Fodinibius salicampi: one gene and its partner. Each later gene encodes a partner of the first gene's protein in a complex. Links are inferred from orthologs where the notes say so. Each region holds a gene or a part of one and is shown in the gene's direction. Other genes may lie near its edges. The genes, in order: ABEB05_RS06245 and nuoH.

What was found.
Region 2: the proteins of ABEB05_RS06245 (region 1) and nuoH are in contact, whole or in part, in a cryo-EM structure (PDB 7NYH), measured with the Escherichia coli proteins. The link is inferred for Fodinibius salicampi from one-to-one orthologs.

What each region holds. Positions count from the first base shown.
Region 1 is NZ_BAABRS010000001.1:1,491,103-1,496,178, reverse strand. Bases 1-2,760 are described here. They hold ABEB05_RS06245 (NADH-quinone oxidoreductase subunit J family protein), read left to right. Parts: upstream 1-1,001; coding sequence 1,002-1,520; downstream 1,521-2,760. Other genes in these bases: ABEB05_RS06235 (Na(+)/H(+) antiporter subunit D), read right to left, coding at 2,263-2,760; nuoK (NADH-quinone oxidoreductase subunit NuoK), read left to right, coding at 1,522-1,824; ABEB05_RS06250 (undecaprenyl-diphosphate phosphatase), read left to right, coding at 60-875. In the rest of the region: more of ABEB05_RS06235, read right to left, coding at 2,761-3,993; ABEB05_RS06230 (hypothetical protein), read right to left, coding at 3,983-4,198; ABEB05_RS06225 (monovalent cation/H+ antiporter subunit D family protein), read right to left, coding at 4,201-5,076. UniProt on the Escherichia coli protein: NDH-1 shuttles electrons from NADH, via FMN and iron-sulfur (Fe-S) centers, to quinones in the respiratory chain. The immediate electron acceptor for the enzyme in this species is believed to be ubiquinone.
Region 2 is NZ_BAABRS010000001.1:1,015,053-1,022,343, forward strand. Bases 1,740-4,714 are described here. They hold nuoH (NADH-quinone oxidoreductase subunit NuoH), read left to right. Parts: upstream 1,740-2,709; coding sequence 2,710-3,720; downstream 3,721-4,714. Other genes in these bases: ABEB05_RS04225 (NADH-quinone oxidoreductase subunit G), read left to right, coding at 1,740-2,697; mtaB (tRNA (N(6)-L-threonylcarbamoyladenosine(37)-C(2))-methylthiotransferase MtaB), read left to right, coding at 3,887-4,714. Outside these bases: NADH-quinone oxidoreductase subunit NuoF, read left to right, coding at 1-871; more of ABEB05_RS04225, read left to right, coding at 961-1,739; more of mtaB, read left to right, coding at 4,715-5,221; ABEB05_RS04240 (uracil-DNA glycosylase), read left to right, coding at 5,233-6,054; dnaB (replicative DNA helicase), read left to right, coding at 6,192-7,291. UniProt on the Escherichia coli protein: NDH-1 shuttles electrons from NADH, via FMN and iron-sulfur (Fe-S) centers, to quinones in the respiratory chain. The immediate electron acceptor for the enzyme in this species is believed to be ubiquinone.

The sequences.
Region 1 (5,076 bases):
TTTTGATAATGTAATACCTATTTTCTTGCGCTGTAAATATAAACGACTAAAGTTAATAAATGGAAATCATAGATTCTTTTATATTAGGACTTATACAGGGACTTACAGAATTTTTGCCTATAAGCAGTTCGGGGCATCTTGTCTTAGGAAAAGAGCTATTAGGAGGAGACTTTGAAAAAAATATTACATTTGAAGTCGTTGTTCATTTTGGCACCTTGTGCAGCATTCTCCTTTATTATAAAAAAGAGATTGGTGCTATTCTATTATCAATCTGGGAATTATTAAAAAATCCTGCCGAATTAAGTGAACGTTATGAAGACGATAGAAATATAAAACTCAGTTGGTTTATTTTGATCAGTATGATTCCGGCTATGATAGTAGGAATCACAATGGAAGATTTGATTGAAGAAACCTTTTTGAGTCCATTTCCTGTTTCAATAATGTTATTAGTTACGGGGGCAATTTTATTTAGCACCAGCTTCAGAAAAGAATATCCGAACAGGCTTACAAAAGGAAGTGCTTTTGGTATAGGTTTGGCTCAGGCTTTTGCTATTTTACCGGGGATAAGTCGTTCCGGTTCTACTATTTCACTTGGATTATATTTAGGTATCAAGCGCGAAGAAGTAGCGAATTTTTCTTTTTTAATGGTTATCCCGGTCATTGGCGGAGCTATGCTGTTAAAAACTATTGAAATGATCGAAGTAGGAGTTCCTTTTGAAACGATGTGGGGACTTATTGTCGGATTTATCACTTCTTTCATATCCGGCTATTTCGCACTTAAATACTTAATTATATTACTCCGTCATAAAGGGATTCATCCCTTTGCCTGGTATTGCTGGGCCATAGGGATTATCGGTCTCATTTCATTCTGGTAACCCTTATTACCTAAAGCAACAGAAGTATTACATAGAGTGGATTTAAAAAGTTGAAAATTCGTAATTTAAGTTGATGCCGTTTTTAAATTTATCTACCTTTGAAGCCACTAAAACAAATTGGATGATATGATTACTTATTTCTTCATTTTTCTGGCTGTTTTAGCTATTGCATCGGGACTGGCAATGGTTATAAGCAAGAATACGGTTAACAGTGCCCTTTTCCTGGTATTGAATATGGTATCCCTTTCTGGGTTATATTTATTGCTTCAGGCACAATTTATGGCCGTTATTCAGGTTTTGGTTTACGCCGGAGCTATTATGGTACTGTTTCTTTTTGTGATCATGCTTCTCAATGTAGATGATGAACAAAGTTTATTTAACAAGTTCCGTATTAAATACTTTGTCGCTTTTCTATTTGGCGTTGGAGTATTTACGCAACTTATTTATAGTATCGGAAGTTTCTCAAACACACTACCCGTAGTATCGGAGAAAATGGCACAGGTTGGGACGGTAGAAGCCGTTGGGGATGTATTATTTACCAAGTACTTGTTGCCCTTTGAACTAACAGCAATTCTATTGACAGCTGCCGTTGTAGGAGCTCTCATCGTTGCACAACATAAAATTAAACCTGCTAGAGAAGAATAAAATGCTTGGCATAGATTGGTATTTAGCACTTAGCGCTATCCTATTCTGTATTGGTATGATAGGAGTACTTATTCGTAAGAATGCAATTGTTATTTTTATGTGTGTGGAGTTAATGCTTAATGCTGTTAACTTATCTCTCATTTCCTTTAGTAGTCACTATGGCAATATAGACGGACAAATTTTGGTATTTTTTGCTTTGGCCGTTGCGGCAGCCGAAGCGGTTGTAGGTCTTGCAATCATTATTGCCATATTCCGGAATAATCTTTCGGTTGATATCAGCAGAGTTAATTTACTTCGCTGGTGATATTCTAAAAATATTTTTACCAGAAATGGCTGACATTCAATTCCCAATGAAAAGGATCTTTTACCTTTTCTCGACTAACTATTAGCGATCTTTTAAATAAAGGATCCCTTTACCTATCGCTTAAAAGTAGGAGTAGCCTTTTCTAAACGAAGCTTAAACTGAGTAGGAGTAACGGTTTAAGGTAATGTTGATTTATTTAAATTATAGGCTGTCTGGAAAATTTTTGCGGATAAAGGCCTCACTTGATGCATAGTTTATTGGAGAAGCATACTAGTTTAGTCTACTTCTGAATAAAGATATGAGAAAGTTATTATTTGAGATCAAAATAATAGACAGATTTCCCAATACTACTTGTGCTCATGAGTTAATAGGAATAAAGCGTGAGGAACACAACACGTCAAACAATTTGTTTGGGCGCCAATATCTCAATAGATAAGATTATATCAATACAAATAAGGCGACTACAATAAATCCCAGAAGTATAAAAGCCATAGCTGTGTGAATAGGGGTGGTGAATCCATCCGTTTTCACAGGCTGACCGGTAGAATCGGTATCACCATAATAAAGATACTTTCGTGGGTTACGGGAAATACGGCTTATCTTTTGAGCAGTATCCAGCATTATATTTTCTGCAACAGCAAAAATACGATCCGGTAGTTGTACAAAAATAGCTCGGACGAGGTGAGCTGGCCGGCGATAAAACCAATCCAGATCGAGTGAGATATTGGGAGCAGTGTTAAGTTTATCTTTCAAAAACCAAAAACCAATAAATCCGAATATTAATATTTGGGTCATCTCCACAAGGTGGTAAGCTGTATATGGATGATATGCTACTGGATAAGGAAGATGATTATACAGTAGAGAAGGAAAGATGCCGAATAAAACACAGAAAAAGGCAGCGATTCCCATAGCGATTTTCATATTGATGGGTATTTTGCTAACGGCAAATTCACTTTTAGCCTGTCCAAACCAAGTGAAGTAGGGCAGTTTTAGTCCCGTATGCAGGAAAGTACCTATAGAAGCTAAAAGCAGTATTATGGTAGCCGTTTCCATATGCGCATTACCGACAGCGCTGATAATCATTGACTTGCTTATAAAGCCATTAAACAGTGGAGCTCCCGAAATGGCCAATCCCCCGATGATATAAAGAATCACAACCAGGGGCATTTTTTTCGCAAAACCTCCAAGTTCAGAGAGTTTGTTTTTACCGGTGGCATACATGACGGCGCCGGCGCCCATAAAGAGCAGCGATTTATACAGTATATGGCTGAATGCATGTGCCGCAGCCCCGTTAAGAGCCATCTCGGTACCGATGCCTATACCCGTGACCATGTAACCAATCTGACTGATGATACTATAGGCAAGAATCTCACGAATATCGTTGGCAAGCAAAGCATAAATAGTCCCCCATATAGCCATTACCAGGCCAGCCCAAATCAGGATATCCCAACCAGGGAACAGACGGATTAATACATAGACCGCTGATTTAGTTGTAAGGGCACACATAAAAACCGCGCCTGTAATGGTTGCTTTGGGATAAGCATCCGCCAGCCAGGCATGTAGCGGAGGAATAGCGGAGTTGATAGCTACACCGATCAGTATCAAAGTGCTTGATGGCGTATATTCCGGAGCTAAAGGACTTAACAACAATGAACCTCCCTCCGATAAGTGAAGCAATATGCCACTGAGTAACAGTCCACCGCCAAAGGCATGGACCAAGATATAACGCATTCCTGCCTTATCGGAATCTTCTGTACGCCGGGCCCAAATTAGGTAAGAAGAAGTCACGGCCATGATTTCCCAATAGACAATGAGGGTAAAAAAGTCTCCCGCAAAAGTAACGCCCAGAGCACCACCGGCATAAGCAAGGGCGGACGTCTGCTGCCCTAGTTCTTTCATGTGAAGGGCATAGATACCACCTACGATGGTAATGAGGGCGAAGATGGTACCAAAAATCCGGCTTAGGGCATCGACCTTGAGTAGGTGAAGTTCATAATTCGCTAATGTTGCCTGCAATAAACTTCCTTCAGGAAGCATCCATAGAATGCCCAGAGCTATGGTTGGAAACAGTATAAATGCTGTCCCCCGCGTTTGCCGGGGAAGTAACGGCAATATAAATGCTCCGGCGATTAAAATGAGAGCCGGTATAGTAAAAAGTTCAACGATCATAATAATCTTCGTCGCTTAAGATGATTAATTTTCCCAGCCACTTGGAGAGAAATATGACAATAACAGAACCAACAAATCCCAGGATAATATAAAATGCCGGAATATGGCTCCACCAGTAATCTCCGTGGTGTTCTACCATAGTGAATTCAACAATGAGGCTAATCACTGCCAGAATTCCAAGTAATATCCAGTGCCATTTTTTCATAGTTACAGGGTATTAAAAACAGTTTCAGCTATATTGGATGCCAGCTCGAAAAAGTGGAAAAAGAGATCCGGAAACAGTCCAAAGATAACAGAAGCGGTTGCCGTTATCACAATGGGGACAACCATAAAGGGAGAAGCCTCCGTATGCCCCTCTAATTCCTTTCCGCCTTTCTTAAAGTAGGCACGATGAATGATGGGGAAGAAATATCCCACATTAAGTAAGCCGCTTATAATTAGAATGATCAGAGGGAGTATCATGCCACCCTCCAGTACACCTGCACCTAAAAACCATTTACTTACAAAACCATTTATAGGAGGAATTCCCGCAAGCCCCATTGAGCCAATGACAAATGCCCCCATGGTCCAAGGCATTACCTTAGCAATGCCATTCAAGTCGCTGATATTCTTTTTATGAAGATTGACCATAATTGCACCTGCACAGAAGAAAAGCGTAATCTTCATCGTGGCATGGGCAGATATATGCATAATACTACCGGTGAGTCCCAATGGAGTGAGCAGGGCGGCTCCTAATACAATATAGGAAAGGTGTCCCACTGTTGAATAAGCCAGCCGTCTTTTGAGGTTATCTTGGGCAAAGGCCAGTAGTGAAGCAACAATGATGGTAAAGCCTGCAATAACAATAAGAATTTCATTCAATCCAAAGTTGCCCATTACTTCCGGGCCGAACACATAGTGAACTACGCGAATGATTCCGAATACACCCGATTTTACGACTGCAACCGCATGTAAAAGGGCACTAACTGGCGTAGGAGCAGCCATAGCTGACGGTAGCCAACTGTGGATTGGCATAATACCAGCTTTAACCCCCACTCCGCCTAGGTAAAGCAGAAACAAAGAGACCGCCATGGTATTACTGAG
Region 2 (7,291 bases), 480 kb from region 1 along the record:
GTTGCAAAAGGCCGTTGATGATGCCTATGAAAAAGGATATTTAGGCGAAAATATTTTAGGTACTGACGTTTCCATGGAGATGGAACTCACGTACGGAGCCGGTGCCTATATTTGTGGTGAAGAAACGGCTATGCTGGAATCTCTGGAAGGCAAGCGGGGTTATCCGCGGACCAAGCCCCCCTTTCCGGCTCAAAAAGGTCTCTGGAATCGACCAACCACTATTAACAATATCGAAACTCTGGCCAACGTACCCCTGATTATTAATAATGGAGCCGACTGGTACGGAAATATTGGTTCAGAAGAACATCCCGGTCCTATTCTGTATGGAATTTCAGGACATGTGAATCGTCCTGGTGTATATGAATATCCTTCGGGCGTTCCTGTCCTGGATCTTATTAATGAAGTGGCTGGGGGCATTCGGGGAGGGAAAGAACTTAAAGCTATTATTCCCGGAGGATCTTCCACTCCCCCCCTACGAGCAGATCAACTTGAGGGTGTAACCATGAACTCAGATTCGCTAAAGGATGCCGGTTCTATGATGGGAACAGCAGGTATGGTAGTCATGGATGAAGATACAGATATGGTAGAAGTACTTTGGAGAATTGCACACTTCTACAAGCATGAGTCTTGTGGCCAATGCACCCCTTGTCGCGAGGGTACCGGCTGGCTTGAAAAAGTATTGATTAAAATAAAAAACGGGGAGGGAGAAATGAAAGATCTCGACTTACTCCTCGATGTGGGTAACCAAATGGAGGGTCGCACAATCTGTGCCCTGGCGGATGCCGCAGTTTGGCCGGTGCGCCACACTATAAATCGTTTTCGAGACGAATTTGAAGCACGTTGCAAGAAATCAGCGCACGCAGTGGCCTGATTGATTGTGTTATTTAAAAATAAAAGTAGAAATTTTGATATTGCGGACATCTTTAAACGGGTGTCTCTAAACAATAAATATAAAAAACGATGCCTGAAGTATTTATAGACGGTAAACGTTACGAATATGAAGGAGACCATATGCTGCTCCAGTTCATTCTGGACCAGGGATTGGAGGTTCCTTTTTTCTGTTATCATCCCTCTATGTCAATACCGGCAAATTGCCGGCAATGTATGGTGAAAGTAGGGACTCCTGTTAAAGATCGTGAAACAGGTGAATACGAGCTCGATGAAAATGGGAAGCGTAAAATCCGGTGGTTTCCTAAACCTCAAACATCCTGCTCTACCCCACTGCAGGATGGAATGGTTGTCCATACCCAGGAAACGTCCGAAGAGATTGAACGTGCTCAAAAAGATAATCTGGAGTTTATTTTAATAAACCATCCACTTGACTGCCCCATTTGCGATCAGGCCGGGGAATGCCCACTACAAATACAGACCTATAAATATGGACCTGAAGGCAGTCGTTTTGAAGTTAAAAAAGTGCATCGTCCCAAACGTGTTCAGCTTGGGCCTCGTGTTGTACTGGATGCGGAACGCTGCATTAACTGTACACGATGTGTCCGTTTTACGGAAGAAATTAGCGAAACTAATCAGCTTACGATTGTAAAACGCGGTGCTGATAACTATCCCATGACTGGTCCAGGGGAAGAGTTTGATGATCCATATTCCCTCAATACCGTTGATATTTGCCCTGTAGGCGCCTTGACATCAGCAGATTTCCGATTTAAGGCTCGTGTGTGGGAAATGAATCAGACCCCAAGTATTGATATTACAAACGGTAAAGGATGCAATATCGATTTATGGACGCGTGATAATGAGGTACTGCGTATTACTCCGCGTCAAAATCCAGAAGTGAACGATTATTGGATGCCCGACGCTGGTCGTGAAGCATACGAACAATTTAATGAGAATCGGGTTTCTCGACCCTCTATAAAACTGGATGGTAATAACCATTCCAATACTTCATGGAATAATGCTGTTGAAACCTTTGCTGAGGCCATAGAAGCACATGATCCAAAAGATTTTGCGGTCATCGGCTCTCCACATGCCTCGGTAGAAGAAAACTATGCATTCAACAAATTCTTTAACTTACTGGGAAGCCCAAATGCTATCTTCACCCCTCACATTATTCCTGGTTATGGTGACGATTTTCTTATCACCGACGATCAGGCTCCCAATACCAATGGATGTCGCCTGATTAATCTTGATGAAGTAGATGAAAACGGAATTAAGACAGCCATAAAGGAAGCAGAAATTGTTGTCATCTTATCTGATGATTTAGTGGGAAGAGAAGTATTAACGGCCGAAGATTTTTCTGATACCTATACCATTTCACTGGCAACCAATAAGACAGATACCACAAAAGCTTCTGACTTGGTCATTCCAATTACGTGCATAGCAGAACATGCGGCTAGCTATGTGAATATCAATGGCCGAATTCAACGTTCATATCCGGCAAAAGAAACAAAATATACCAACAGACGTCTTAACCTTGAAATGTCTGAAGGACGCCTTGACCGCTACGGTACCGATTTCGATAACTGGGTGAGTGAAGATAATAAAGTGGACTGTCTGCCACTCTGGGAATTCTTAAATCATCTGGGAGATCGACTTGGACTTGAATTCAATTTTGAGCACTCCCGTTCTGTTTTCAGTGAGTTAAGTGACCATTTTGAAGCACTTGAAAACGTTAGTTACCAAAAAATGGATGAAGAACAAGGTGTTCAGCTTCCCATTGAAAATACTGAAGTAAAACAAGCTTAATAACACTATTACATGGAGCCTGTAACTACTACATCATATATTGTTTTAGGAATTGCGCTATTTATGCTGCTTAATTCGGCAGCTATAGCCGTTTATGCGGAACGACGCGTTTCGGCTTTTATTCAAAACCGATTGGGCCCTAATCGGGTGGGACCGCTGGGACTGTTTCAGCCTTTGGCTGATGTTGTAAAGCTTTTGCTAAAGGAAGATGTGACTCCGGCCAAGGGTTTTAAAACCATTCATGCCATTGCCCCGATGATTCCGGTGGTAACCGCCCTGATGACCATTGCGGTTATTCCTTTCGGAGATGGGCTATACGTAACGGATATCAACGCAGGAGTACTTTACCTGCTAGCTGTAAATTCACTGGGAGTCTACGGTGTTACACTTGGGGGCTGGGCTTCCAACAGTAAATACTCTCTTCTTGGAGGGTTACGGGCCGCTGCCCAAATGATCAGCTACGAATTGCCCATGGGAATGGCAATCGCCTCTTGCATTCTCTTTACCGGTTCCCTTAGCTTGATTGATGTAGTTGATTCCCAGGAAGCATGGTGGAATTTATTTAGAAACCCTATTGCCGCGGTCATATTCATTGTAGCCGCTTTTGCCGAAGCCAACAGAACTCCCTTCGATTTGGTTGAGGCAGAGCAGGAACTTGTTGGTGGATTCCATACCGAATACAGCGGCATGAAATTTGGTATGTTCTTTCTGGCCGAATACATGCACGTAGTCATTGGCAGTATGCTTATCACTACCTTTTTCTTTGGCGGCTACCACCTGCCCTTTGCCCAGTATTGGCTGCCCGAAATGGGCGCAACCGCAAAGGCGGTACTGGATGTTTCAGTATTTACACTCAAAACAGTGTTCTGGGTGTTTACTTTCATTTGGGTACGGTGGACTATTCCTCGATTTAAGTATAACCAAGTGATGAAGCTGGGATGGAAACGTATGCTGCCTATCAGCATTATTAATTTTATTGTCTTGGCAATTATCGTTTATGGATGGCATCACTACGTTGCTTAATAGCAAATAAATAGATAATCTAGGGAAGGGATTGACTGCAATTCCTTCCCTTTTTTATTGGAAAAAAAGTAATCCAAATATATCACTAATCGAATTTTGCCACTTCATTTTGTAAGTTAAGGGAGCAAAAAGATTATAGAGATAAGATTTTAGTTTACCGGATATCATGAAAAAAGCAGCCTTTAAAACCCTCGGATGTAAGCTGAACTATTCAGAAACCATGCGGATTCAACAAGATTTTGAAGAAGAGGGCTATAACATTGCTGATTTTGACCAGAAGGCCGATATCTATGTCATTAACACCTGCTCTGTGACACAGAGTGCAAACAGTACCTGCCGAAGAACGGTGCGTAAAGCTTTGCGTAGAAATCCGGAAGCCTTTGTTGCTGTGATCGGTTGCTACGCACAGTTAGAACCAGATGAGATTGCTGAAATTGACGGTGTGGATGCCGTTCTGGGCGCTAAAAATAAATTTAAGCTTCTTGATCTCTTTGATACCTTTGAAAAAAGAAATGAACCTATTGTTTATAATTCCGATGTAAACCAAGCCGTCGATTTTCATAATGCTTTTTCTGCGGATGACCGAACTCGAGCATTTCTGAAAGTTCAGGATGGCTGCAGTTATAAATGCTCTTTTTGTACGATCCCAATGGCACGGGGCGAAAGCAGAAGTCCTAAGATTAACTCCGTAGTACAAAATGCCAAGTTATTGGTCGATGAAGGATTTAAGGAAGTCGTTATTACGGGAGTAAATGCCGGAGATTTTGGCCGCGGTACTGATGAAGACTTCTTCATGCTGTTGCAAGCACTTGACCAGGTTAGTGGACTTGAACGCATTAGGTTTTCTTCGGTGGAGCCAAATTTAATGCATGAGGAATTGATTCATTTTTCTGCGGAGTCAAATAAAATTCAGCCTCATTTCCATATGCCACTGCAAAGTGGAAGTGATAAAATGCTGGGACTTATGCGTCGACGTTACCAATCAGACCTTTACCGAGAACGCGTTCAGCTCATCAAAAAGTTAATGCCCGATGCCGCTATCGGCGTAGATGTAATTACAGGCCACCCGGGCGAAACCGATGAACTTTTTGAGGAATCTTTTGACTTTATCGAATCACTACCTGTTTCCTACCTGCATGTATTTACCTATTCTGAACGCCCCAATACCCATGCTCTTAATATTGAACCCAATGTACAGGACAGTGTGCGAAAAGAGCGTACCCATAAGCTACGGCGCCTTTCGGAGAAAAAAAGATATAACTTTGATACTTCCTTTTCAGGAGAAAAGCGAAAAGTTCTTTTCGAAGGTTCCAATCATAATGGGGCTATGCTGGGTTGGACTGATAACTATATCCGGGTGGGAATTCCTTATAATCCACGGTATGAAAACAAGGTTTTACCCGTACACCTTGGGGCCCGTTCACGCGAAGGATACCTCCTTGGCGAGCTCACTAAAGATGCTAAAGAAGAGCAGCAGGTAATCGCAGAACTTGTAGGTTAATTAACGAACTAATGGCTAATTCTAAATCCAAACAAATTATTGAAGAGGTTCTTCATTTTTTAGAAACTGAGCGCAGCCTCTATGGTGATTTTGAAGTCTCTCAGAATGATTCTGATGCAAAGGAACAGGAGAAAGAAGCTAAAGCCAATTCCTTTTCTAATGAAACTGACATCAATATAACTTCTGAACCTTCACCTGATACAAATGCCCCTGCTCAAAAAAAGGCTAAAGATAGTTCGAAAAGCATTTATGAGCAGATAGATCAATGTAGTACACTGAAGGAGTTGGAAGATCTTTGCCGAAAAGCAAATGTACTTAAAACAGATTTAGATGATACACAATTGGTTTTTGGGGTCGGCAATCCTGATGCGGACCTTATGCTTATCGGTGAGGCCCCTGGTGCGGAAGAAGATCGACTGGGAGAACCGTTTGTAGGCAAAGCCGGACAATTGCTTAACAAAATTCTCCATGCAATCGACTTTGATCGTGAAGAAGTATATATAGCAAATATTTTAAAACACCGCCCCCCGAATAATAGAAATCCGAAACCTGAAGAACGCAAGCGTAGTCTTCCCTTTTTGCTTAAACAGATAGACCTGATCAATCCAAAGTTAATCCTGGCTCTGGGAAAAGTATCCGCACAAACCCTCCTGGGCAATGATCAGTCCCTGACAAAGATGCGGGGCAAATTTCACTCTTTCGGAGATAAATATCAGCTTATGGCTACTTATCATCCCGCTGCCTTATTGCGACATAAGAAGTGGAAGCGCCCAACCTGGGAAGATGTACAACGGCTCCGTAAAAAGTATGACGAACTCAATGGCGAACCCTAATTTTAATACTTTTAATACGATTAGCACTTCGTTAAAAGCAGTGGATTTATTATACTTTATGATCCCTTAAAGGCCGAAATAATCTTCGTTAATCTTCTCCTTAAAATAATATTTAATTCAACAGTTTTTTACTTCGGATGGCATCAGAAGGGTCAAACTTTAATAACAACGACGCTCAGATTATGGATCAGGAAGGGAGAGTCCCCCCACAGGCAGTAGAAGTTGAAGAAGCTGTCTTGGGGTCAATGCTTATCGAACATGAGGCTGCAACGGTAGCCCTGCAAATGTTATCAGCTCGAGATTTTTATAAACCAGCCCACCAGCACATTTTTGAAGTCCTTCATGATTTGTATGAACGGGATAATCCCCTTGACCTTTTAACTGTTGAAAATGAATTGCGGGATAAAGGGCTGCTGGATACATGTGGAGGTGCAGGTTATTTATCAGAGCTTACCCGTTCCGTAAGCTCAGCTGCCAATGTCGATTATCATGCACAGATCATAGCTGAAAAGGCAACCAAAAGGAACCTTATTCTGGGATGTACTGATATTATCAAGGAAGCATATGACAGCTCCTCTGATCCTTATGATGTGCTCGATAAAGCAGAACAACGTATTTTTGATCTTGCAAACTCCAAACAGCGGGCTCAGGCTCAACCTATTGGAGATGTGTTAAAAGATACGCTTTCTCATCTTGAAGATATTCGGGGCCAATCTGCCGGTATTACTGGGGTTCCTACCGGTACAGATATAGATAAAAAAACAGCCGGATGGCAAAATGGAGATCTCATTATTATTGCAGCACGCCCTTCTATGGGTAAAACTGCCTATGTACTAACAACTGCCCGTAATGCAGCCCTTCACCAAAATCCTGATTTGAGAACCAAGGTCGCAATTTTTAGCCTTGAGATGTCTAATCAATCTCTCGTGCAACGCTTGCTAACTATGGAGGGGCGCATAAACGCTCAGTCTGCCCGGTCGGGAAGACTGGAAGATGAAGAGTTTAAACGTTTGATTGATGCGGCGGGTCGACTTTTTACCGCTAATATATTTGTAGATGACACCCCGGGACTCAGTATCATGGAGCTTCGTACGAAATGCCGAAGACTTAAAAGCGAGCATGATATTGGCCTCATTGTAGTGGATTACCTTCAACTAATGACTGCTTCTGGTAAAGACTTCGGTACACGGGAGCAGGAAATTGCATCTATATCACGTGGACTCAAAGCTCTGGCAAA